Regions from separate parts of the Pseudomonas sp. MH10 genome, predicted to be linked through region 3. Evidence: predicted binding sites of a transcription regulator. Region 3 holds the regulator's gene; each other region holds the start of a gene.

Region 1 (3,278 bases), 1.7 Mb from region 3:
TGCGTGCGGTGCGCCAATGCGCGAACTTCGTCGGCTACTACCGCAAAACCACGACCGGCCTCACCGGCGCGTGCGGCTTCGATGGCGGCGTTGAGCGCCAGCAAATTGGTCTGGTCGGCCAAGCCGCGAATAACGTCCAGCACCTTGCCGATGTCACGGGATTCATTGGCCAGGTTGCCGATCAGTTCTGCGGTGCTTTGCACGTCGCCGCTCATGCGCTCGATAGCGCCCACGGTTTCCATGACCAATTCACGGCCATCGCTTGCCGACGTGGTGGCATCTTTCGAGGCGTCGGAGGTGCTGACGGCATTACGCGCGACTTCTTCCACGGCGGTGGTCATTTGGTTGACTGCCGTCGCCGCTTGTTCAATTTCTTTGTTTTGCTGTGCCAAACCCCGAGCGCTTTCATCGGTCACGGTGTTTAGCTCTTCTGCCGCCGACGCCAACTGGGTGGCGGAGCCTGAAATGTGGTTCAGCGTGTCCCGCAGTTTGGCCTGCATCTTTTGCATGGCTTTCAGCAGGCGACCGATTTCGTCACTGCCTTCAACCTTGATTTGACGCGTCAGATTACCTTCCGCGATGTCTTCGGCGACCAATAAAGCTTCCGAGACCGGGTGCGTAATGCTGTTGGTCAGCAGCCAGGCGAACAGTATCGTCAGGACAGTCGCGATGATGAGCAGCCCGACCACCATATTGAACGCCAGCGAATATTGATCGGCCCCTTCCTGATTGGCGGTGGCCATTTGCTGGGTATTGATATCAACCAGTTTCGTCAGCACGACGTTCATCTGGTCCGAGTTGTTTTGAAGGTCAACACTGAGCAGAACATTCAGTTCTTCGAGCTTGTCGGCCCGGCTCAGGGCTCGCATGCGGTCTTCAAGCTGGCGGTACTGAGAGACCAACTGCAGAAACTGGTTATAGATGCCTTGCTCTTCAGCGCCGTTGATCAGTTTTTCATAACTGGCTTGGGCTTCGGTGACCATCTGATCGCGTTTGGTCATCGAGTCTAAGATTTTATCTTGGGTGGCAGGATCGCGGTTTTGCGCCAGGCGATAAGACAGCACGCGCAAACGGACGCTGTGCTCAATCAGCTTGTCCAGGTTTCTGATACTGGGCAGGGTGTTGTGGGTGACGACCTCGCCCGCCACGCGGATTCTGCTCATTTGCGTCAGGGCGAAAACACCCAGGATCAGCATCAGTGCGCCGATCAAGGAAAACCCGAGAAATGCGCGCGGTGCGATATTGATATTTCGAAGGGACATAGGATTTCCAGGAGGCGCGCATTCCGCGCAGCGAGAGCAAATAGAGAGCAGCCTGTATCACCTATCGGACACAAGACTAAAGTCTTGAGGGTATTAACCGAGTATTTGTTGTCTTTCGAATAGGTCCGGCGATTCGCAGGAACCAGACCGCAAAAATGCAGTCAGTAACACTCGTTATGCGTATACGGTGGGGTAAGTTTTCTTTATCGTGTGCGCCCCTTGAAATTTGCTCGAGAAATCAAAATGTTGGAAGCATCCCTGAGTCAATTGGAACAACTGGTCGGTGACCTGGTGCAGCAGAATCAGGCACTACAAACTGCTAATTCGCAATTAAATGCAGCGCTGGCGCAAGTGAAGGATGAGAACGACAGTCTTCAATTGAATATGCTGGAGCAAGAAGAAAAACAGGGCGCAACTGCCGCCCGGATTCAGGCACTGGTTGACCGTGCCACCCGCGTTACCGCTGTCAGCGCATGAGTACCGACAGGGACGGGATCAAAGTCGTCTCGATTCTGGGCAACGATTATTCGATCAAAGCACCCATTGGAGAAGAGCAGACCCTGCTGGAAGCCGCCGTTATGCTCAAGCAAGCGCTGGCAGACACCAAGCGCAAATACCCGAGCTTGATCGGTGACAAGCTGCTGGTGCTGGCCGCGTTGAACCTGTGTTCGCAGCAAGTCGAACTCAAGCAGCGGCACAAAAAGGAACTCAACCGTTATCAAGAGCAAGTCAGCGCCACGGTTGAAGTGATTTCCAAGACCATTGCCCAAGGCTGAATCGAGCCGGTAATGCGGTGCAACTCTGTGGGACCGAATTCATTCGGGAAGGAAACAACGCGGTGTTACCGACAGTCCGCGCCGCCCAATTCCCGAATAAATTCGGTCCCACAGAAAAGCCACCAATCTGCATTTATCCCGCCTGCATCACTAACCGAATGTCCGCCGCCAATTCACGTACGCGGTCTTCTTCGGTGTCCCACGAACACATGAACCTTGCGCCGCCGTCGCCTATAAACGTGTAGAAGCGCCAGCCCTTGTTGGTCAACGCCTTGATCGTCGGCTCTGACATCTGCAAGAACACGCCATTGGCCTGCACCGGGAACATCAATTCCACGCCGGGAATGTCTTTCACCAACTCCGCGAGCAGTTGCGCGCACTGGTTGGCATGACGCGCGTGTTTGAGCCATGCGTCGTTTTCCAGCAGGCCGACCCACGGAGCTGAAAGGAAGCGCATCTTCGACGCTAGCTGCCCGGCTTGTTTACAACGGTAGTCAAAGTCTTCAGCCAGCGTGTGGTTAAAAAACAGAATGGCTTCGCCCACCGCCATACCGTTTTTAGTCCCGCCAAAACACAGCACATCAATCCCGGCTTTCCACGTCAGCTCGGCAGGCGTGCAGTTAAGGAAGGCGCAGGCATTGGAAAACCGCGCGCCGTCCATGTGCAGGTGCAGACCGAGTTCTTTGCAGGTGGCGCTGATGGCCTTGAGTTCTTCGATTTGATAAACGCTGCCGACTTCAGTCGCTTGGGTCAATGTCACGACGCGGGGCTTGGGGTAGTGAATGTCCTGACGCTTGAGTGCGACTTCGCGAATCGATTCCGGGGTCAGCTTGCCGTTCTCGCTGCGGGCAGTCAGCAGCTTGGAACCGTTAGAGAAGAACTCCGGCGCGCCGCATTCGTCGGTTTCGACGTGGGCGGTTTCCGAGCAGATGACGCTGTGGTAACTCTGGCACAACGACGACAACGCCAGGGAGTTAGCGGCGGTGCCGTTAAAGGCGAAAAACACTTCGCAGTCGGTTTCGAACAATTGGCGGAAATGATCCGACGCGCGAGCGGTCCACTCATCATCGCCGTACGCTCGTTGATGGCCGTGGTTGGCCTGTTCCATGGCAGCCCAGGCCTCGGGGCAAATCCCTGAGTAGTTGTCGCTGGCAAACTGCTGGCTTTTATCTGTCATGGCCGATTCCCTGTGATCGAAGATGGTGCGCACTTTAACGAAGATTGCGGGCTCAGGTCATGG
Region 2 (3,278 bases), 1.2 Mb from region 3:
ATCAGCGCGCACCCAGAACTGATCGTCAGCCAGATCCGCACCGCCGGTTTCGAGCAAGCGCTCACACGCTTCAGCGGCGAGGTCATCGTTCAACAGGGCGAAGCCTTTAGCCGTGAGTGTGGCAAGCGACTGGCCAGCGAACTGCTTGAACGTTTGGGCCAGTTGCCCGACGCACTGATCACCACGTCCTACGTGTTGTTGCAGGGTGTTTTTGACCTGCTGCACAGTCAGGCGCTGAATCCGGCGCAACTGCATTTAGGCACCTTTGGTGACACTCAATTGCTAGACTTCCTGCCGCTGCCGGTCAATGCCATGGCGCAACAGCACCAACTGATCGCAGATCAAGCACTGGCGCTGGCGTTAGCGGCGGTGGAAAAAGACGATTACCAGCCGGGCGTGCATGCCATTGCACGGACGTTCAAACAACGTATTCACGAGGTCTGAATATGACGTTGATCGACACCCATACTCATTTGGATTTTCCAGACTTCGACGCTGACCGCCAGACGCTGATGGCAAACTGCCGAGCGGTGGGCGTCGAACGGGCGGTGGTGCTAGGTGTGCATCAGCGCAACTGGCAGCGGGTGTGGGATTTGGTGCAAAGCGACGCCAGCCTGTTCGCGGCATTCGGCCTGCACCCACTGTATCTCGATGAGCATCTGCTTGACCACGTGGAGGAATTGGGCGACTGGCTGACACGCCTCAAGGGGCATCCACAGCTGTGCGCGGTGGGTGAATTCGGGCTGGATTACTTTGTTGAGACCCTGGACCGAGACCGTCAACAAGGGATGTTCGAGGCGCAACTGCAACTGGCCGACGACTTCAATTTGCCGGCCCTTTTGCATGTCAGACGCAGCCACGCCAACGTGATCGCCACACTCAAAGACTACAACCTCAAGCGCGGTGGGATCATCCATGCCTTTGCCGGAAGCCGCGAAGAAGCTAGCGAATACATCAAGCTGGGGTTCAAGCTCGGCCTGGGTGGCGCAGCGACCTGGCCCCAAGCGCTGCGCATGCACCGGGTCATCGCTAAACTGCCGCTGGACAGCGTCGTGCTGGAGACCGACGCCCCGGACATGGCGCCCGCCATGTACCCTAACCAGCGCAACAGCCCCGAGCATTTGCCTGACATCTGCTTGGCCCTGGCCCAGTTAATGGGCGTGCCAGCTGAGGAGTTGGCCAACGCCAGCACCCGCAACGCCTACGAGCTGTTCAACTGGAAATAAGCAGCGCTATACGCGAAACGCGCTAATCAGCTGCTTCAACTCCACGACCTGCGCCGATAATTGACGGCTGGCGTGTTCCGTTTGATTCGCACCTTCTGCCGTGCGCTCACCCGCACGGTTGATTTCGACAATGTTTCGATCGATGTCATGGGCCACCGCCGTTTGCTGCTCCACGGCGGCCGCGATCTGCTGATTCTGATCGACGATCATGCTGACGGCGCCAAGGATATTTTCCAGCGCTTGCTGGACCTTTTCTGACTGCCCCACGGTGCCATTGGCCATTTCATGGCTGACGCCCATCGCCTTGACCGCCGCCCCGACACCGCCTTGTAACTTGGCGATCATCTGTTCGATTTCCTCAGTGGATTGCTGAGTGCGCTTGGCCAGGGTACGCACTTCATCTGCCACTACCGCAAAGCCCCGGCCCTGCTCCCCGGCCCGCGCCGCTTCGATAGCAGCGTTGAGCGCCAGTAAATTGGTTTGCTCGGCGATACTTTTGATGACATCCAAAACACGGCTGATGGACGAGCTGTCGGTTGCCAATTGATTGATCACCAACACCGATTGATCGATCTCGCTGGCGAGCCGAGAGATGCTGATCTGCTGGGATTCGACCAGCCCACGACCACTGACTGTTTCTTGGTTGACGCTGTGCGCGCTGCTAACTGCCGCAGCCGCACTGCGCGCTACCTCCTGCGCCGTGGCCGACATTTGGTTCATCGCTGTGGCCACCAATTCGATTTGGTTGCGCTGCCCCGCCACCGCCTGATTGCTCACCGCCGACACCGATTCAACCTGTCCGGCTTGCCGCTCGACCTCACTGACGGTCTTGCCCACCAATTCGATCAGGTCATGAATTTTCTTCACCGTGCCGTTGAACACCCGGCCGAGTTCGCCCAACTCATCACGGCTGTGAGCGGTAAAACTGGCGGTCATGTCACCCGCAGCCACCTTGTCCATGACGTCACCCAACCGCCTCAACGTGGTGCGCGTCGAAGCGTAGAAACCGCTGTAGAGATAAACGATCAGCAAGAAGGCCCCGGCCAGCGCAACCACCAATAGAATCGTGTGCTGACGGTTTTGCACCAGCCGACCTTGCAGGTCCTGATTAAGGAAGGCCACGGTCGCGTCGTCCAGTTGATAAGTCTTGGCGATCAGCCCAGTGACCTGTTGATAGAACGCCTCCCACGGCGCATTCAAGCTGTCGGCCGACACCACCTGCTGCTCGAATATCTCACTGCTTTGTTTGAGTGTCGCCAGGCTGGCCTGCGCCGGACCTTGTAATGCGTTGCGCGCAGCAGCGCTGTTACCGAAGGCGTCCTGCAGCTTCAAGGCGTAATCACCCTGGATGCGTTCAAGTTGTTGCAACAGCTCATCAAAACGGGTGCTGGCCGATGAGTTGATCATGCCCTGCCCCAACGAATACGAACCCATGGTCCGACCGTCGCCGATGGCCTGGGTGATCAACGGGGTGACGCTGGTAATCAAATCGATAAGTTGCCGCACATCGCTGCTGCGGTCCTGGCTAAGACCCGCTTGGCTGACGACGACTTTGCTGAAGGTCTGCGCCTTGCTTAACAATCGCGACATCATCCCGCTTTTGCTTTGCAGCGACGACTCGGCCTGCTGCGCCTTGAAAGCGGAAATAAGTTCGTCACGCTTGGCGTTGAAGGCAGCAACCTGGCTTGGATCTTCCGCCGGCGCGTTCAGGTTCTGCAAGGTGCTTAACACGGTGGTTTCCAGAGCGGAAATTCGCGAACTCAGGGCTTCGAATTGACTGGCCTGGCCAAGCACGACGTTCATGCCCACCAGCCCGTCTAGGGTCTCCAAATCTCGCCGCAGGTTTAGACTGGCGCCTACCAGTTCGAGGCTTTGCAGCTCGGTTCGGGTACCGACAAACTCGCGATAGGAATCCCTGACCAAATAAAAGTTGGTCACCAACATGGGCAGGAAAAACAGAATACTAATGAGGGTGAACTTCATCGCGAAGCTCAGCCGGTTCATCAGCGCGATGGCTGGATACAAAAGGCTCTTCACAAGAACGCTCCCTTT
Region 3 (3,278 bases):
GCCAGCCTCTACCAGAAAATCCTGAAGGATCTCTTCATCGGCGCCGAAGCTCATTGGGGTGCTCCCTAAAATTCAATCAATCGACCTAGAAGCCCAGGCTGGATAGCAGATCGTCAACATCATCCTGACCGGATACAACGTCTTCACGCTTATCGGCATGAATCTGCGGACCTTCACCTTGAGACAGATTTTTTTCTTGATCTTGTTCTGTACGGATCGATTGATGGTCATGTTCGATCCCTGCAAAGCGATCGACCTGGCTGGCCATCAGCACCAGTTTGAGCAAGTTGCTTTCCACTTCCGTAACCAGTTGCGTAACGCGCTTGATCACCTGACCGGTGAGGTCCTGGAAGTCTTGAGCCAGCAAAATATCGTTGAGGTGGGCGGAGACTTCGCGGCTGTCTTTCTCTGTACGCGCCAAGAAACCTTCGACCCGTCGAGCCAGTTCGCGAAACTCTTCGGCACCGACTTCGCGACGCATAAAACGCGCCCAATCGGCACTCAAGGCGCTGGCTTCAGACGCCAGCCCGCCCATCAATGGCGTGCTTGCCTCTACCAGGTCCATCGTGCGGTTGGCGGCATTCTCGGTCAGCCTGACCACATACGACAGACGCTCGGTGGCATCAGTGATCTGCGAAACTTCTTTGGCTTGCGGCATGTTCGGGTCAATTTGAAAATTGACGATCGCACTGTGCAGCTCACGGGTCAGTTTGCCGACTTCCTGATACAGACCTCGGTCGCGAGTCTGGTTCAGCTCATGGATCAGTTGCACCGCGTCGCCAAATCGGCCTTTTTCAAGACTTTCGACCAACTCGTGTGCGTGTTTCTTCAGGGTCGACTCGAAGTCGGCCTGGGTTGAATCTGTGTGCTCCATACAGCCCCCACGGCGGACATCAGCTATTGACGCGCTCGAAGATCTTTTCGATCTTTTCTTTCAGCACTTGGGCCGTGAAGGGCTTGACCACATAACCGTTAACACCGGCCTGAGCGGCTTCGATGATTTGGTCACGTTTGGCTTCGGCCGTTACCATCAATACTGGCAAGTGCTTGAGACGATCATCGGCGCGCACATGGCGCAGCAAATCGATACCGGACATGCCAGGCATGTTCCAGTCAGTCACCAGAAAGTCGAAGTTACCGCTTTGCAGCATGGGCAGCGCGGTAGTTCCGTCGTCCGCTTCTGCCGTGTTGGTGAACCCAAGGTCACGCAACAGGTTTTTAATGATCCGCCGCATCGTTGAGAAGTCATCAACGATGAGGATTTTCATGTTCTTGTCCAATTCGACCTCCAAGCAGTCTTAAACGCATTCAGCACCTGAATACGCTGTTCAATCAAAACCGGCACAGCACATATAGGCTGCACGAAAACGACGACGGGCTTGGTAAATCAACACGCCGGAATGGACACAGAAAGTCTAAAGGACTCTCTGAACGGCTTCCGCCTAGTCTTATGCTTCGCACGCAACGCTTTGCACAGCCGGCTTACAGGCAACTCGTCACCACCAGGGGTCACGCCTTGCCCATCAACGCGCTCGCCATTCTCCCAAACGCCCTCGCAAACGAGCTGCGCACTGGCTGTGTAACTGGCTGACCCGCGATTCGCTAACCCCCAATACTTCACCAATTTCTTTGAGGTTCAGCTCTTCGTCGTAGTACAGCGCCAACACCAGTCGCTCACGCTCCGGCAAGTTGGCTATTGCATCCGCTAACGCTGCCTGGAAGCGTTCATCCTCCAGATCGCGTGACGGCTCAAGCTGAGCGCTTGCGCCATCCTCATGCAGCCCTTCATGTTCGCCGTCCTGTAAAAGATCGTCGAAACTGAACAACCGGCTGCCCAAGGTATCGTTCAAAATCCCGTAATAATCATCAAGACTCAATTGGAGTTCGGCCGCAACTTCGTGATCTTTAGCGTCACGACCTGTTTTAGCTTCAATTGATCGAATTGCGTCACTGACCATGCGTGTATTGCGGTGCACTGAACGAGGGGCCCAATTGCCCTTTCGCACTTCATCGAGCATGGCGCCACGGATACGAATCCCGGCATAGGTTTCGAAACTTGCGCCTTTGGTGGCGTCATATTTGGTAGACACTTCTAGCAAACCGATCATGCCGGCTTGGATCAAGTCTTCAACTTGTACGCTGGCTGGCAGGCGTGCCAGCAAGTGATAGGCAATGCGTTTCACCAGCGGCGCATACCGCTCGATCAGCTCGTACTGGGAGTCCTTGGACGCCTTGCTGTACATGCGATAGCCGCTGGCTGTCATAGGACTGGTCCTGCACTCGTCTGATGTACGAGCCGTTCAACGAAAAATTCAAGGTGTCCGCGCGGGTTGGCCGGCAATGGCCACGTGTCGACTTTCTGCGCGATGGCCTTAAAGGCCAGGGAACACTTGGAACGAGGAAATGCTTCGTAAACTGCCCGCTGCTTTTGCACGGCCTTGCGCACACATTCGTCGTAGGGCACAGCACCGACGTATTGTAAGGCGACGTCTAGAAAGCGGTCCGTGACCTTAGTCAACTTGGCGAACAAATTGCGCCCTTCCTGAGGGCTTTGCGCCATGTTGGCCAGCACTCGAAAGCGGTTCATGCCGTAATCGCGGTTCAGCAGCTTGATCAACGCGTAGGCGTCGGTAATCGACGTGGGTTCATCGCACACCACCAGCAGCACTTCTTGAGCTGCGCGCACGAAACTGACCACTGACTCACCGATCCCGGCCGCCGTGTCGATCACCAGCACATCGAGGTTGTCACCGATGTCGCTGAACGCCTGAATCAGCCCGGCGTGTTGCGCAGGCGTCAGGTGAACCATGCTCTGAGTGCCCGAAGCCGCTGGCACGATACGAATCCCGCCAGGGCCTTGGAGCAACACGTCGCGCAGTTCGCAACGCCCCTCGATCACATCGGCAAGGGTTCGTTTGGGTGTGAGGCCAAGCAAGACGTCGACGTTTGCCAGACCCAGATCAGCGTCCAGCAACATGACGCGTCGGCCAAGCTCTGCCAGCGCCAGTGAGAGGTTCACTGAAACGTTTGTCTTACCGACGCCACCCTTGCCGCCAGTTACTGCGATGACCTGTACGGGATGCATGCTACCCATTTTAGTTCTTTACCTTGACTTGCTTAGACCGAGGCCACATCAGTGATTGCGCGTGCGTTGCATGAACAACGTCGGCGCCACCCTTGATGCAGGTACATTCCAATGTCTTGCCCTACCCAACCCGCTTGTTCGGGCTGTGATAAAGATCCGCGAACATATCCGCCATAGCTTCTTCGCTTGGCTC

Evidence for each region. Region 3 encodes FliA, which starts transcription of late flagellar genes. Its sites were predicted from a motif close to CTAAAGTTTNNNNNNNNNNNGCCGNTAA; they were not measured.
Region 1: the regulator FliA is predicted to act here: its motif matches at 1,324-1,351, upstream of RHM59_RS18560 (methyl-accepting chemotaxis protein).
Region 2: the regulator FliA is predicted to act here: its motif matches at 2,130-2,157, upstream of RHM59_RS25590 (methyl-accepting chemotaxis protein).

Annotation. Positions count from the first base shown of each region.
Region 1 is NZ_CP133783.1:4,155,081-4,158,358, forward strand. It holds gene RHM59_RS18560 (methyl-accepting chemotaxis protein) at 1-1,262, opposite strand, end outside; gene RHM59_RS18565 (hypothetical protein) at 1,506-1,739, shown strand; gene RHM59_RS18570 (cell division protein ZapA) at 1,736-2,038, shown strand; gene RHM59_RS18575 (low specificity L-threonine aldolase) at 2,172-3,215, opposite strand.
Region 2 is NZ_CP133783.1:4,660,530-4,663,807, reverse strand. It holds gene cra (catabolite repressor/activator) at 1-444, shown strand, start outside; gene RHM59_RS20955 (TatD family hydrolase) at 441-1,226, shown strand; gene RHM59_RS25590 (methyl-accepting chemotaxis protein) at 1,233-1,937, opposite strand.
Region 3 is NZ_CP133783.1:236,096-239,373, reverse strand. It holds gene RHM59_RS01075 (chemotaxis protein CheA) at 1-54, opposite strand, end outside; gene RHM59_RS01070 (protein phosphatase CheZ) at 86-874, opposite strand; gene RHM59_RS01065 (chemotaxis response regulator CheY) at 894-1,268, opposite strand; gene fliA (RNA polymerase sigma factor FliA) at 1,524-2,264, opposite strand; gene fleN (flagellar synthesis regulator FleN) at 2,261-3,094, opposite strand; gene flhF (flagellar biosynthesis protein FlhF) at 3,207-3,278, opposite strand, start outside.